One region of the Pseudomonas sp. LBUM1660 genome, then DNA from elsewhere that is predicted to be linked to it. Evidence: predicted binding sites of a transcription regulator. Region 1 holds the regulator's gene; each other region holds the start of a gene.
What was found. The regulator sigma-54, encoded in region 1, starts transcription at its own class of promoters, with help from an activator protein. The targets are predictions, from matches to a motif close to ANTGGCATNNANNTTGCTNT.
Positions count from the first base shown of each region.

Region 2: a site for sigma-54 is predicted at 2,684-2,703, ahead of flgB (flagellar basal body rod protein FlgB). Genes of this name have one in related genera too.
Region 3: a site for sigma-54 is predicted at 2,070-2,089, ahead of glnA (glutamate--ammonia ligase). Genes of this name have one in related genera too.

Region 1 covers NZ_CP166795.1:1,076,271-1,080,829, forward strand. Annotated here, with positions in the region: gene rapZ (RNase adapter RapZ) at 1-118, opposite strand, end outside; gene ptsN (PTS IIA-like nitrogen regulatory protein PtsN) at 121-585, opposite strand; gene hpf (ribosome hibernation-promoting factor, HPF/YfiA family) at 598-906, opposite strand; gene ACA068_RS04925 (RNA polymerase factor sigma-54) at 981-2,474, opposite strand; gene lptB (LPS export ABC transporter ATP-binding protein) at 2,659-3,384, opposite strand; gene lptA (lipopolysaccharide transport periplasmic protein LptA) at 3,384-3,932, opposite strand; gene lptC (LPS export ABC transporter periplasmic protein LptC) at 3,919-4,491, opposite strand; gene ACA068_RS04945 (KdsC family phosphatase) at 4,499-4,559, opposite strand, start outside.
Region 2 covers NZ_CP166795.1:4,677,940-4,682,498, reverse strand. Annotated here, with positions in the region: gene flgA (flagellar basal body P-ring formation chaperone FlgA) at 1-498, opposite strand, end outside; gene ACA068_RS21740 (chemotaxis protein CheV) at 581-1,513, shown strand; gene cheR (protein-glutamate O-methyltransferase CheR) at 1,560-2,387, shown strand; gene flgB (flagellar basal body rod protein FlgB) at 2,746-3,153, shown strand; gene flgC (flagellar basal body rod protein FlgC) at 3,157-3,600, shown strand; gene flgD (flagellar hook assembly protein FlgD) at 3,616-4,338, shown strand; gene flgE (flagellar hook protein FlgE) at 4,370-4,559, shown strand, end outside.
Region 3 covers NZ_CP166795.1:366,483-371,041, forward strand. Annotated here, with positions in the region: gene ACA068_RS01825 (DUF4124 domain-containing protein) at 1-266, opposite strand, end outside; gene glnA (glutamate--ammonia ligase) at 567-1,973, opposite strand; gene thiI (tRNA uracil 4-sulfurtransferase ThiI) at 2,304-3,758, shown strand; gene typA (translational GTPase TypA) at 3,898-4,559, shown strand, end outside.

The DNA of each region.
Region 1 (4,559 bases):
GTTCCGGCAGCAATCCGGCGGGCAGGTTGTCGATGCAGTAGTAGCCGTTGTCCTCGAGAACATCGAGTGCGGTACTTTTACCTGAGCCGGAACGGCCACTGACAATGATCAAACGCATGATTAGTGACCGTTTTGCTCGTCCAGGACAACCTGATACAAGGCTTCGTTGCTCGGGGCGCTACGCAGTTTTTCGCGTACTTCCTTGCGATCAAGCATGCTGGCGATCTGGCGGAGCAGTTCCAGGTGCGCATCGGTAGCTGCTTCCGGGACCAGCAGAACAAACAGCAGGTCAACCGGGGCGCCGTCGATGGCGTCGAAATCAATGGGTGCGTCGAGGTGCATCAGGGCACTGATGGGCGAGGTGCAGCCCTTCAGGCGGCAGTGGGGAATGGCGATGCCGTTGCCAAAACCGGTCGAACCGAGTTTTTCACGCGCAATCAGAGCCTCAAAGACATCTTGCATTTCCAGATCCGGCACTTCCCGGGCGATCAGGTTGGCAATTTGCTCGAGGGCTTTCTTTTTGCTGCCGCCCGGCACGTTCACGAGGGAACGGCCGGGGGTCAGGATGCTTTCAAGTCGGATCATGGGTTGGGAGTGTTAACGACCGGTAGCGCCCTGAAGGAGGCTTTGGGTCTTTTCCTTATGCTTTTTGAGTTGTTTATCCAGCTTGTCGGTCAGTGCGTCGATCGCCGCATACATATCGGTATGCTCCGCGTTGGCGACCACTTCATTGCCGGGAATATGCAGCGTGGCTTCGATTTTCTGCTTGAGCTTTTCGACCGTCATCGTGACCTGCACGTTGGTGATCTTGTCGAAATGCCTCTCTAATCGTTCGAGTTTTTCGCCGATGTAGGTGCGAAGAGGTTCGGTCACTTCCAGTTGGTGTCCACTGATGTTGACTTGCATACAGCTTCTCCTTCGTTGCCAGTGCATAAAGCGGTAGATCAGATGATCTACCACTGGAACGCTGTGGCGTGGCTCTACATCAACCGCTTGCGTTCGCTCGAAGGCGCGATCCCGAGGGATTCGCGGTACTTGGCGACGGTGCGGCGAGCCACCTGAATGCCTTGTGCCTCCAGTAAACCAGCGATCTTGCTGTCACTCAACGGCTTTTTCTGATTTTCCGCGGCAACCAGTTTTTTGATGATCGCGCGGATCGCTGTGGACGAGCATTCGCCGCCTTCGGAGGTGCTGACATGGCTGGAAAAAAAGTATTTCAGTTCATATATGCCCCGTGGGGTATGCATGAATTTCTGCGTGGTCACCCGTGAAATCGTCGACTCGTGCATGCCCACCGCCTCGGCAATATCATGCAGCACCAGCGGTTTCATCGCTTCGTCGCCGTACTCCAGGAAGCCGCGCTGATGCTCGACAATCTGGGTGGCCACTTTCATCAGGGTTTCGTTGCGGCTTTGCAGGCTTTTGATGAACCAGCGAGCTTCTTGCAACTGATTGCGCATGAAGGTGTTGTCGGCGCTGGTGTCGGCGCGGCGCACAAACCCGGCGTATTGGGCGTTGACCCGCAGCCGTGGCACCGATTCCTGGTTCAGCTCGACCAGCCAGCGCTCGTTGTCCTTGCGCACGATGACGTCAGGGACAACGTATTCGGCTTCACTGGACTCGATCTGCGAGCCCGGACGCGGGTTGAGGCTCTGCACCAGCTCGATGACCTGGCGCAGTTCATCTTCCTTGAGCTTCATGCGGCGCATCAGCTGGCTGTAGTCGCGACTGCCGAGCAGGTCGATGTAGTCGGTGACCAGGCGTTTCGCTTCGGCCAGCCAGGGGGTCTTGGCTGGCAGTTGGCGCAGTTGCAGCAGCAGGCATTCACTCAGGTTGCGGGCGCCAATGCCGGCCGGTTCGAATTGCTGGATGCGGTGCAGGACGGCTTCGATTTCGTCCAGTTCGATGTCCAGTTCCGGATCGAAGGCCTCGAGAATTTCCTCAAGGGTTTCGTCCAGGTAGCCCTGATTGTTGATGCAGTCGATCAGGGTCACGGCGATCAGGCGATCGGTGTCGGACATCGGTGCAAGGTTCAGTTGCCACAACAAATGGCTTTGCAGGCTTTCACCGGCCGATGTGCGGGTGGTGAAATCCCACTCGTCGTCATCGTTGCTCGGCAGGCTGCTGGCGCTGGTCTGGTAGACGTCTTCCCACGCGGTATCGACGGGCAGCTCGTTGGGAATGCGCTCGTTCCAGTCGCCTTCCTCGAGGTTATCCACCGTCGGGGCGGTTTCCTGGTAGGAGGGTTCCGAAATGTCGGCGTTGGGGAGCTGTTCGGCTTTGTCGGCCAAAGGGTCGGCGTTATCGAAGTCGTCGCCTTCTTCCTGGCGTTCGAGCATCGGATTGGACTCCAGGGCCTCCTGGATTTCCTGTTGCAGGTCCAGGGTCGACAATTGGAGCAGGCGGATAGCCTGTTGCAGCTGCGGTGTCATCGTCAGCTGCTGGCCCATTCTCAAGACTAGCGATGGTTTCATGGCAGGGGCTTAACACCTTATTCGCCGGCGCACATGCGCCATCCACTACAGGGCGCCGGAGCGCCAAACATAAGCAAATTATATGCCCGAAACTGCAGCGTTTGCCTAGAGCGCTGTAACAATAAAAAAGTATTGATTTTTTATCGAGACAAGCGCTCGGACAATCAGCCAGACACCTTAGCGCTTAAAGGCGGAATTCATGGCCCAGATACACTTCCTTGACCAGTTCGTTGGCCAGGATGGTGGCGGAGTCACCCTCGGCGATCAACTGGCCATCGTTGACGATGTAGGCGGTTTCGCAGATATCCAGGGTTTCACGGACGTTGTGGTCAGTGATCAGCACGCCAATGCCTTTGGCCTTGAGGTGGTAGATGATCTGTTTGATGTCGCCCACCGAAATCGGGTCCACACCGGCGAATGGTTCGTCGAGGAGGATGAATTTCGGGTTGGTGGCCAGTGCCCGGGCGATTTCCACCCGACGACGCTCACCGCCGGACAGGCTCATGCCGAGGTTGTCGCGGATGTGGCTGATGTGGAATTCCTGCAGCAGGCTTTCCAGCTCCTTGCGACGCTCTGCCTTGTCGAGTTCCTTGCGGGTCTCGAGGATGGCCATGATGTTATCGGCCACCGACAGTTTGCGGAAGATCGACGCTTCTTGCGGAAGATAGCCGATACCGGCCTTTGCACGACCGTGCATCGGCTGGTGGCTGACGTCTAGATCGTCGATCAGTACGCGACCCTGATCGGCCTGTACCAGGCCAACGATCATGTAGAAACAGGTGGTCTTGCCGGCGCCGTTAGGACCCAGCAGGCCGACGATCTGACCGCTGTCAATGGACAGGCTGACGTCACGCACGACTTGGCGGCTCTTGTAGCTCTTGGCCAGATGCTGAGCTTTCAGAGTTGCCATTACGGGGCCTTTTTCTCGTCGGTTTTTGGCTTGGGCTGGATCACCATGTCGATGCGCGGACGCGACTCGGTGACCTTGTTGCCCGTGGCGCGACCGGCGCTCGCCAGCTTTTTCACCGTGTCATAGACGATTTTCTCGCCTTGGGTGACGTTGTTGTCCTTGTCGATGACTTTTGCACGATCGATCAATACGACGCGGTTTTGCGAGGCGTGGTACTGGATGGTCACTCCGTAGCCCTGAACCGGCTTGGTGTCGCCAGCCGTCTGCATCTGCTCAAAGTAGGCAAGGTTGCCCACCGAGGTCACCACATCGATGTCGCCAGCCGGGGTACGGGTGATGGTCACGGTATTGCCGGTGACCTTCATCGAGCCCTGAGTGATGATCACGTCACCTTTATAGGTGGCAATGCCATTCTTGTCGTCCAGTTGGGCGTCGTCGGCCTGAATGCGGATAGGCTGCTCTTGATCGTTCGGCAGAGCCCAGGCGCTCACGCTTCCCAGTGCTGCGCCCAGACTGAGCAAAATAGGGAGAGTTTTAACGAGCCTCATACTGTCCTCTTACGTTCGATAGCAGGTGTATCCTGCTTTCTTTCAAATACGCTTTCATTCCGTTGCCTGTCGATACACCGCCAGCGCCGTCGATTCTAACGGGTTGATCGGTCTGCGCATATTGCTGCTGCGGGAACACTGTCATTCGGGTGGTGGTAATCAGGGTTCTGCGGTTTTTCTCGTCGAAACGCGTGATGCGCACCGAGTCAATCAGCTCGACCTGAGTGCCGTCCGGGTTGACTTCGCCGTGCTCACTCTGGACGTGCCAGGGAAACTGGGTGCCACGAAACATGTTCAGGTCGGGGTTGGTCAGCAACGTCACCTCGGTCGCCTTCAGGTGTTCAACCTTGTCGGACGTCATCTCGTATTGCAATTTGCCGTCTGGCAGGTACTGCACGCTGTGGGCGTTGAGCGCGTAATAGTCGATCGCGGTTTCGTCTACCTTGACCACGGGTTTGTCGAGGAAGCGTTCGGGGCTGATGTTCCAGTAGCCGACCGCGGCGAACAGCGCCGCGATGCAGCCGAACACCAAGATGTTACGAATCTTTTTGCTCAGCATAATGGGCTCACAGGTACGCGGCGTTGGCCGCATCGAGGCGGCCCTGGGCGCGCAGGATCAATTCACAA
Region 2 (4,559 bases), 2.8 Mb from region 1:
CAGGGAGGTGAAATAACCCTGGTTGATCAGGCTGATATCCCGCTCGCGCAACATGACATCGCCGGGCTCGATGACCCCGGCGCGTTTGAGCGGCCGAGTGGTGGTGACAACGTCCCGAAACAGGCGGACTTGAGCGGGTACGAAGACTGTCCAGGGTGATGTGCTGTCGCAGCGGACCTTGACTGTGACCCGCCCGATCGGGGTCGCCGGGCTCTCCAGGGTGGCTGTCAATTCCTTGTCGCACATGGGCATGCGCAGTCGCGGATCGAGCTGGTTGACCTCGATTTCGTAGCGTCCTTCCGTTTGACTGGTGGCCAAATAGTCTTCTACGGTGAACTCAAGAAAGCCCTGAGTGACGCCGATAAGCATGTCAGGCAAGGTAACCGCGTCAGCAAGGGCAGGGCTGCCAGCGTTGAACAGGCAGACGGCCGACATCGCGCAAAGCAATTTGCGGGTCATTGATGTCAGGCGTCGGAAAAATGTCGTTTCTGTGTTCATAAGAGTTAAAAAGCAAGCGCCGTGCCGTTTAGCAATGAACGTGCGTCGCAACACACTTAAGCGTTGGTGTAGGAGTCTGTGCATGGCTGGTGTAATGGATGCAGTAAACCAGCGCACGCAACTGGTTGGGCAGAATCGCCTTGAGCTGTTGTTGTTCCGTCTCGACGGTCAGCAGCTGTATGGGATCAACGTGTTCAAGGTTCGGGAAGTGCTGCAATGCCCCAAACTGACCCTGATGCCCAAGTCCAGTCCTGTCGTGTGCGGTGTGGCAAATATCCGGGGGGCGACCATTCCGATTCTTGATCTGGCAATGGCGACCGGCTCCGGGGCACTTAAAGATCAAAGCAAACCGTTCGTGATCATCACGGAGTACAACACCAAGACCCAGGGTTTCCTGGTGCGATCGGTGGAGCGCATCGTCAACATGAACTGGGAGGAGATTCATCCGCCACCCAAGGGCACGGGACGCGATCATTACCTGACGGCTGTGACTCGGGTCGACAATCAGTTAGTCGAAATCATCGACGTCGAGAAAGTGCTGGCGGAAGTGGCGCCGACACCGGAAGCGATTTCGGTCGGCGTGGTGGATGTCGAAACCCAGCACAAGGCGCTGTCCTTGCGGGTATTGACGGTCGATGACTCGTCGGTGGCGCGCAAGCAGGTGACTCGTTGCCTGCAAACGGTCGGCGTCGAAGTGGTGGCATTGAACGACGGCAGGCAAGCGCTGGATTACTTGCGCAAGCTGGTCGATGAGGGCAAGAAGCCGGAAGAAGAGTTCCTGATGATGATTTCCGACATCGAGATGCCGGAGATGGACGGGTACACCCTGACGGCCGAGATCCGCAACGACCCGCGCATGCAAAAGCTTCATATCATCCTGCATACTTCGTTGTCGGGTGTATTCAATCAGGCAATGGTCAAGAAGGTCGGCGCGGATGACTTCCTTGCCAAATTCCGTCCTGATGACCTGGCATCCCGGGTAGTTGACCGGATCAAAGCAGCAGATATCAGCTAGGGGCCTTCTGCCCCTGGTGGTTAACACGATTTAAGAGGCGGCATCTTTGTCTACGGGTAATTTGGATTTCGAACAGTTCCGGGTATTCCTGGAAAAAGCCTGTGGCATTTTGCTCGGTGAAAACAAGCAGTACCTGGTCTCGAGCCGTCTCAACAAACTGATGGAGCAGCAGGGCATCAAGTCCTTGGGTGAGCTGGTTCAGCGCATCCAGACCCAGCCGCGCAGCGGTTTGCGCGAGATGGTGGTGGATGCGATGACCACCAACGAAACCCTGTGGTTTCGTGACACCTATCCGTTTGAAGTCTTGAAGAACAAGGTGTTGCCCGAAGCGATCAAGGCGGCCCCCGGCCAGCGTCTGCGGATCTGGTCGGCGGCGTGCTCGTCGGGTCAGGAACCGTATTCGCTGTCGATGTCCATCGATGAGTTTGAGCGGGTCAACATGGGCCAGTTGAAGATGGGTGCGCAGATTGTCGCGACTGATCTGTCCGGCACCATGCTGACCAACTGCAAGACCGGCGAGTACGACAGCCTGGCCATCGGCCGTGGTCTGTCGCCCGAGCGCCTTCAGCGTTACTTCGACCCCAAAGGGCCGGGGCGCTGGGCCATCAAGGCGCCGATCAAGAGCCGCGTGGAGTTTCGCTCGTTCAACCTGCTGGACAGCTACGCGGCCTTGGGCAAGTTCGACATCGTGTTCTGCCGCAACGTGCTGATCTACTTTTCCGCCGAGGTGAAGAAAGACATCCTGTTGCGCATTCACAGCACGCTCAAGCCGGGCGGTTATCTGTTCCTGGGCGCCTCCGAAGCGCTGAACGGTTTGCCGGATCATTACCAGATGGTCCAGTGCAGCCCGGGGATCATTTACCAGGCGAAGTGATGGGTTGGCAGCATCAAAAAACGGGAGTCCTCAGGGGCTCCCGTTTTTTTTGCCCGATGATTTCCCACGAGCGCCGCACCCCCTGTAGGAGCGAAGCTTGCCCGCGAAGGCGGTGGGTCAGTCAATGATGATGCTGTCTGACACACCGCCTTCGCGGGCAAGCCTCGCTCCTACAGTTGTCGGTGTTGCCAGAGATAAGCGGCAGAAAAGCGGCAGGCGGCGGACATCGGTTGCCGCTTTTCTGGCATTGCCGCCTTGCCACTGCCCGCAAAGCCCCGGTTTCCGGGCTTTTTTGAATTGGCACGCCGCTTGCTATGTCTCTGTTACGAAAAATCAGGTCACCCGAAGGTTTCCCGACATGAGCATCAGCTTCGATAAAGCGCTCGGTATCCACGAACAAGCCCTTGGCTTCCGCGCACAGCGTGCCGAAGTCCTGGCCAACAACATCGCCAACGCCGACACCCCGAACTACAAGGCTCGGGACCTGGAGTTCTCCAAAGTGCTCGCCGCACAGAACGAGAAAACCAAGGGTGGCACGTTTGCGTTGAACATGACCAATAACCGTCATATCGAGGCCGAAGGCCTGGGCAATGGCGACGAGTCGCTGATGTATCGCACGCCGATGCAGCCGTCGATCGACCAGAACACCGTGGACGCCCAACTGGAACAGTCGAACTACGCGGAAAACGCCGTCGGCTTCCAGGCCAGCTTCACCCTGCTCAACAGCAAATTCAAAGGGCTGATGTCAGCCCTGCGCGGAGAGTAATTCATGTCTCTATCCAGTGTTTTCAACATTGCCGGTAGCGGCATGAGTGCCCAGACCACGCGCTTGAACACCGTGGCCTCGAACATCGCCAACGCCGAAACCGTCTCGTCGAGCATCGACCAGACCTATCGCGCCCGTCACCCAGTGTTCGCCACCATGTTCCAGGGCGGACAGAGCGGCGGCAGCGATTCGCTGTTCCAGAACCAGGACGCCGCCGGTCAAGGCGTGCAAGTGCTGGGCGTGGTCGAAGACCAGAGCAACCTTGACGCGCGTTACGAGCCGAACCATCCGGCCGCCGATGCCAAGGGCTACGTCTACTACCCGAACGTCAACGTCGTCGAAGAAATGGCCGACATGATTTCCGCCAGTCGCTCGTTCCAGACCAACGCCGAAATGATGAACACCGCCAAAACCATGATGCAGAAGGTCCTGACCCTCGGTCAGTGATAAGGGGCGACTCAGATGAGTGTTACCGATACCACCAGCGGCTTGAACATCAAGGACGTCCTGGCCAATTCGTCGGTCAAGACCAATACCGGTGCTGACGGTTTGACCGCAGCGACCAACAGCGCCACTGGCAAGAAGGCGTTGGGCAAGGATGCGTTCCTGCAATTGCTGGTCACCCAGCTGAAAAACCAGAACCCGCTGGAACCGCAAGACAACGGCGAGTTCGTGGCCCAGTTGGCGCAGTTCAGTAGCCTGGAAGGCATCACCACGCTGAACGAAACGGTCAGCGGCATTGCCGGCAACTACAACTCGTCGCAAGCGCTGCAAGCGTCTTCGCTGGTGGGCCGCTCGGTGGTCGCGCAGACCGACACAGCGGTCGTCGATACCTCCAAGAGCTTCAACGGCACGGCCGTGGTTCCGGCATCGGTGGATCCGGTGACGATCAAGATCACCGGCGCCGATGGCAAAGTGGTCCGCACCATCGACCTGGGCAGTCAGAAGGCCGGCAACGCCAGTTTCATCTGGGACGGCAAGAACGATGCGGGCGAAGTGGCCAAGGCTGGCACATACAAATTTGCCGCCACCGCAACCTACGACAGCAAGGCGACCTCGCTGGTGACTTACCTGCCGGCAACCGTCAATAGCGTGACCATCAGCCAGACCGGCGGTGAGTTGATGCTGAACCTGGCAGGCCTGGGCAGCGTTGCCCTGTCCAAAGTACAGACCATTGGTATATAGAGCCGACTAACACGGCACAAAGGAGTGGAATATGTCTTTCAATATCGGCCTTAGCGGTCTCTATGCAGCCAACAAACAACTGGACGTGACCGGCAACAACATCGCCAACGTCGCGACCACCGGTTTCAAATCGTCCCGTGCAGAATTCGAAGACGTGTACTCGGCCACGCGACTGGGTACCGGCAGCAAGACCATCGGCAACGGCGTGCGTCTGGCCAACG
Region 3 (4,559 bases), 710 kb from region 1:
AGGGCTTCGTCGGTGGGCAGGCCGGTCAACTCCAGTACCTCATAGGCGCTGCGCGGTTGCTCGCGGTTGCCGGTTTCGGCAGCGGGCGCAGGAGGTGCCTGGGGCGCAACGCTGTTGAGCGGTGGCAACTCGACCGGCTGCGCCTTGACGCCGTCGGGTGGTTGATTGCTATAGGCGGTGTTCCCGGAGGCGTCGGTGTACTTATAGATCTGCGCTGCGGCGGGCAGGGCGATCATCAGCAACATCAAAAGAAAACCACGACCCATAAAATCGACCGGAAGCGAAAGCGTTGGGGTGCAGCATAGGTCAGGGGGTGGTGATTGACCCAGCTCGTTAACATTTGGGCATGAATTGCCAAAATCCCTCAAACACCACAAAACCCCTGTGGGAGCGGGCTTGCTCGCGAAAGCGGAGTGTCAGTCACCATCAATGCAAGCTGACACACTGCATTCGCGAGCAAGCCCGCTCCCACAGGGTTTTTCAGTGATCGCCAAATCGCGGGCATAAAAAAGACCTCCCGAAGGAGGCCTCTTTTTTGTCACGCCGCTTGCACAGGCGCTACGGGATCAGCAGCTGTAGTACAGCTCATATTCCAGTGGGTGTACGAAGGTACGTACTTTGATTTCTTCTTCGCTTTTCAGAGCGATGTAAGCGTCGATGAAGTCATCGGAGAACACGCCGCCTTTGGTCAGGAACGCACGACCTTTGTCCAGCTCTTCCAGAGCTTCTTTCAGGCTGCCGCAAACTTGTGGGATCTCTTTCGCCTCTTCAGGCGGCAGGTCGTACAGGTTTTTGTCAGCTGCATCGCCAGGGTGGATCTTGTTCTGGATGCCGTCCAGGCCGGCCATTACCAGGGCAGCGAAGGCCAGGTACGGGTTGGCTGCTGGATCCGGGAAGCGGGCTTCGATACGGCGAGCACGAGGGCTGGACACGTAAGGAATACGGATCGAAGCGGAACGGTTACGAGCCGAGTAGGCCAGCATTACCGGAGCTTCGAAACCTGGGACCAGACGCTTGTAGGAGTTGGTCGACGGGTTGGTGAAGCCGTTCAGCGCCTTACCGTGCTTGATGATGCCGCCGATGAAGTACAGGGCGGTGTCAGACAGGCCGGCATAGCCTTCGCCAGCGAAGGTGTTCTTGCCGTCTTTGGCGATGGACAGGTGGACGTGCATACCCGAACCGTTGTCGCCGTACAGAGGCTTTGGCATGAAGGTCGCGGTGCGGCCATAAGCGACAGCCACGTTGTGCACGCAGTATTTCAGGGTCTGAACTTCGTCAGCCTTGGCGACCAGGGTGTTGAACTTCACACCGATTTCGTTCTGACCGGCAGTTGCCACTTCGTGGTGGTGAACTTCGATGACCAGACCCATTTCTTCCATGGCGTTGCACATGGAGGTACGGATTTCGTGGTCGTGGTCAAACGGAGGAACCGGGAAGTAACCGCCTTTGATACCTGGACGGTGGCCATGGTTGCCGCCTTCGATGTCCTGGTCGGACATCCACGAACCTTGTTCGGAGAAGATTTTGAACATCGAGCCGGAGATGTCGGACTTGAATTTCACCTGATCGAAGATGAAAAACTCAGGCTCCGGACCAACGAAAACGGTATCGCCGATACCGGTCGACTTCAGGTATTCCTCGGCACGCTTGGCGATCGCACGTGGGTCGCGATCGTAGCCTTGCATTGTCGAAGGCTCGATTACATCGCAAACGATGATCAGCGTTGGGTCTTCGGTGAACGGGTCGAGAACGGCAGTGCTGTCGTCCGGCAGCAGGATCATGTCGGAAGCTTCGATGCCTTTCCAGCCAGCGATGGAGGAACCGTCGAACATTTTGCCTTCTTCGAAGAAAGCTTCATCCAGCGCGTCGCGAGCCGGCATGGTCACGTGGTGCTGAGTGCCTTTGGTGTCCGTGAAGCGCAGATCAATCCACTTGACGTCATGATCTTTGATGAGTTGAACCGACTTCGACATAGTGTCCTCCGGGTGGCTTCGGGCTTAGTAGTGGATGCCCTTAGAATGTGGGTGATGCCGGCGCGAATACTCTGCCAAGGCAACCTGCCTCACAAGGGAGCAAATTGCATGCCAGTGCCCCAGCATGGGTTTTTTGCCCCAATATCACGCTTATAAAGGCACAAAGCATCTGTAAGCGGAAAATCTCGCCCTACAATGTAGCGTTAAAATCGACAAATGACCTGTTTTGGTGCGCGCAAAACCTTCTGCACATTAACTGGTTAAACCTTGAGCAATTTCCGCTATAATCCGCGCCCCCCTTTTTCGGCTGGCCCAGCGCGCGCTGTTTTCATGAAACTAATCGTAAAAGTCTTCCCCGAGATCACCATCAAGAGCCGCCCGGTACGGATGCGTTTCATCCGCCAGTTGGCCAAAAACATCCGTACCGTGCTCCGCGACCTGGACCCGGCTGTGGTGGTGAACGGCGTGTGGGACAATCTCGAGCTGGAAACCCGCGTCAGCGATCCCAAAGCCCTGAAGGAGATGACCGAGCGCCTGAGCTGCATGCCGGGCATCGCGCATTTCCTGCAAGTCGACGAATACCCGCTGGGCGATTTCGACGACATCGTCGCCAAGTGCAAGCAGCACTTCGGTGAGGCGTTGGCCGGGAAGGTCTTTTCGGTGCGCTGCAAGCGTGCCGGCAAGCATGAATTCAGCTCGATGGACGTCGAGAAATATGTCGGCAGCCAACTGCGTCGCCAGTGCGGCGCCGCCGGAATTTCGCTGAAAGACCCGGAAATCGAAGTCCGCATCGAAATTCGCGACAAACGGTTGTTCGTGATCCACAGCCAGCACAACAGCATCGGCGGATATCCGCTGGGTGCACTGGAACAGACACTTGTCCTGATGTCGGGTGGGTTCGATTCCACGGTGGCTGCTTACCAGATCATGCGCCGCGGCCTGATGAGCCATTTCTGCTTCTTTAATCTGGGCGGACGGGCCCATGAACTGGGCGTCATGGAAGTCGCGCACTTCATCTGGAAGAAGTATGGCAGCTCCCAGCGCGTGTTATTTGTGAGTGTGCCGTTCGAGGAAGTCCTGGGAGAAATTCTCGGGAAAGTCGATAACAGTCATATGGGTGTAGTTTTGAAGCGTATGATGTTGCGCGCTGCTTCCCGTATTGCCGATCGGCTGGACATCGATGCGCTGGTTACCGGCGAGGCGATTTCCCAGGTGTCGAGCCAGACACTGCCGAACCTGTCCGTGATCGACTGCGTAACCGACAAGCTGGTCTTGCGTCCGCTGATCGCCAGTCACAAGCAGGACATCATCGACCTGGCCAACGAAATCGGCACGGCCGACTTCGCCAAGCACATGCCGGAATATTGCGGGGTCATCTCGGTGAACCCCAAGACCCACGCCAAGCGTCCACGCGTGGAGTACGAAGAACAACAGTTCGACATGGCAGTACTTGAGCGTGCGCTCGAGAACGCCAAACTGGTGCCGATCGATCGCGTGATCGACGAATTGGGCCAGGACTTGCAAATCGAAGAAGTCGGCGAAGCGTTGGCTGGTCAGATCGTCATCGACATCCGTCACCCGGATGCCGCTGAAGACGACCCGCTGGGCCTTGCTGGCATTGAGGTACAAGCGATGCCGTTTTATGCATTGAACGCTCGTTTCAAGGAACTGGACCCTACTCGCCAGTACCTGCTGTATTGCGACAAAGGCGTGATGAGTCGCCTGCATGCCCACCATTTGCTCAGTGAGGGGCATGCCAATGTGCGCGTTTATCGACCGAGCTAAGTGCCCGGGGCTGTTTGCCTGTGGCCTGCGTCACCGGCCCCCCGACGCCGCCGTCAAGCTGTAACGGCTTTGCCGGACTCTACTGTTAATCGCTGCCAAGACTTGTCAGCACACCGAATCCTCTGATCGAGATACACAAGTGATCGAAAATCTACGCAACATCGCCATCATTGCTCACGTTGACCATGGTAAGACCACCCTGGTAGACAAACTCTTGCGTCAATCCGGCACCCTGGAGCGCAACGAGCTCAACGACGAGCGCGTGATGGACTCCAACGACCAGGAGAAAGAGCGCGGTATTACCATTCTGGCGAAAAACACCGCCATCAACTGGAACGGCTACCACATCAACATCGTGGACACCCCGGGCCACGCCGACTTCGGCGGCGAAGTTGAACGCGTAATGTCGATGGTTGACTCCGTTCTGCTGCTGGTTGACGCTCAAGACGGCCCTATGCCGCAAACCCGTTTCGTGACCAAGAAGGCTTTCGAAGCCGGCCTGCGTCCAATCGTGGTGATCAACAAGGTTGACCGTCCAGGCGCACGTCCGGACTGGGTTCTGGACCAGATCTTCGACCTGTTCGACAACCTCGGTGCTACCGAAGAACAACTGGACTTCCAGGTTGTTTACGCTTCGGCCCTGAACGGTATTGCCGGTCTGGAACACACCGCCATGGCGGAAGACATGACCCCGCTGTACCAGGCCATCGTTGACCACGTTCCAGCTCCAAAAGTTGACCGTGACGGCCCGTTCCAGATGCAAATCTCCGCACTGGACTACAACAGCTTCCTGGGTGTTAT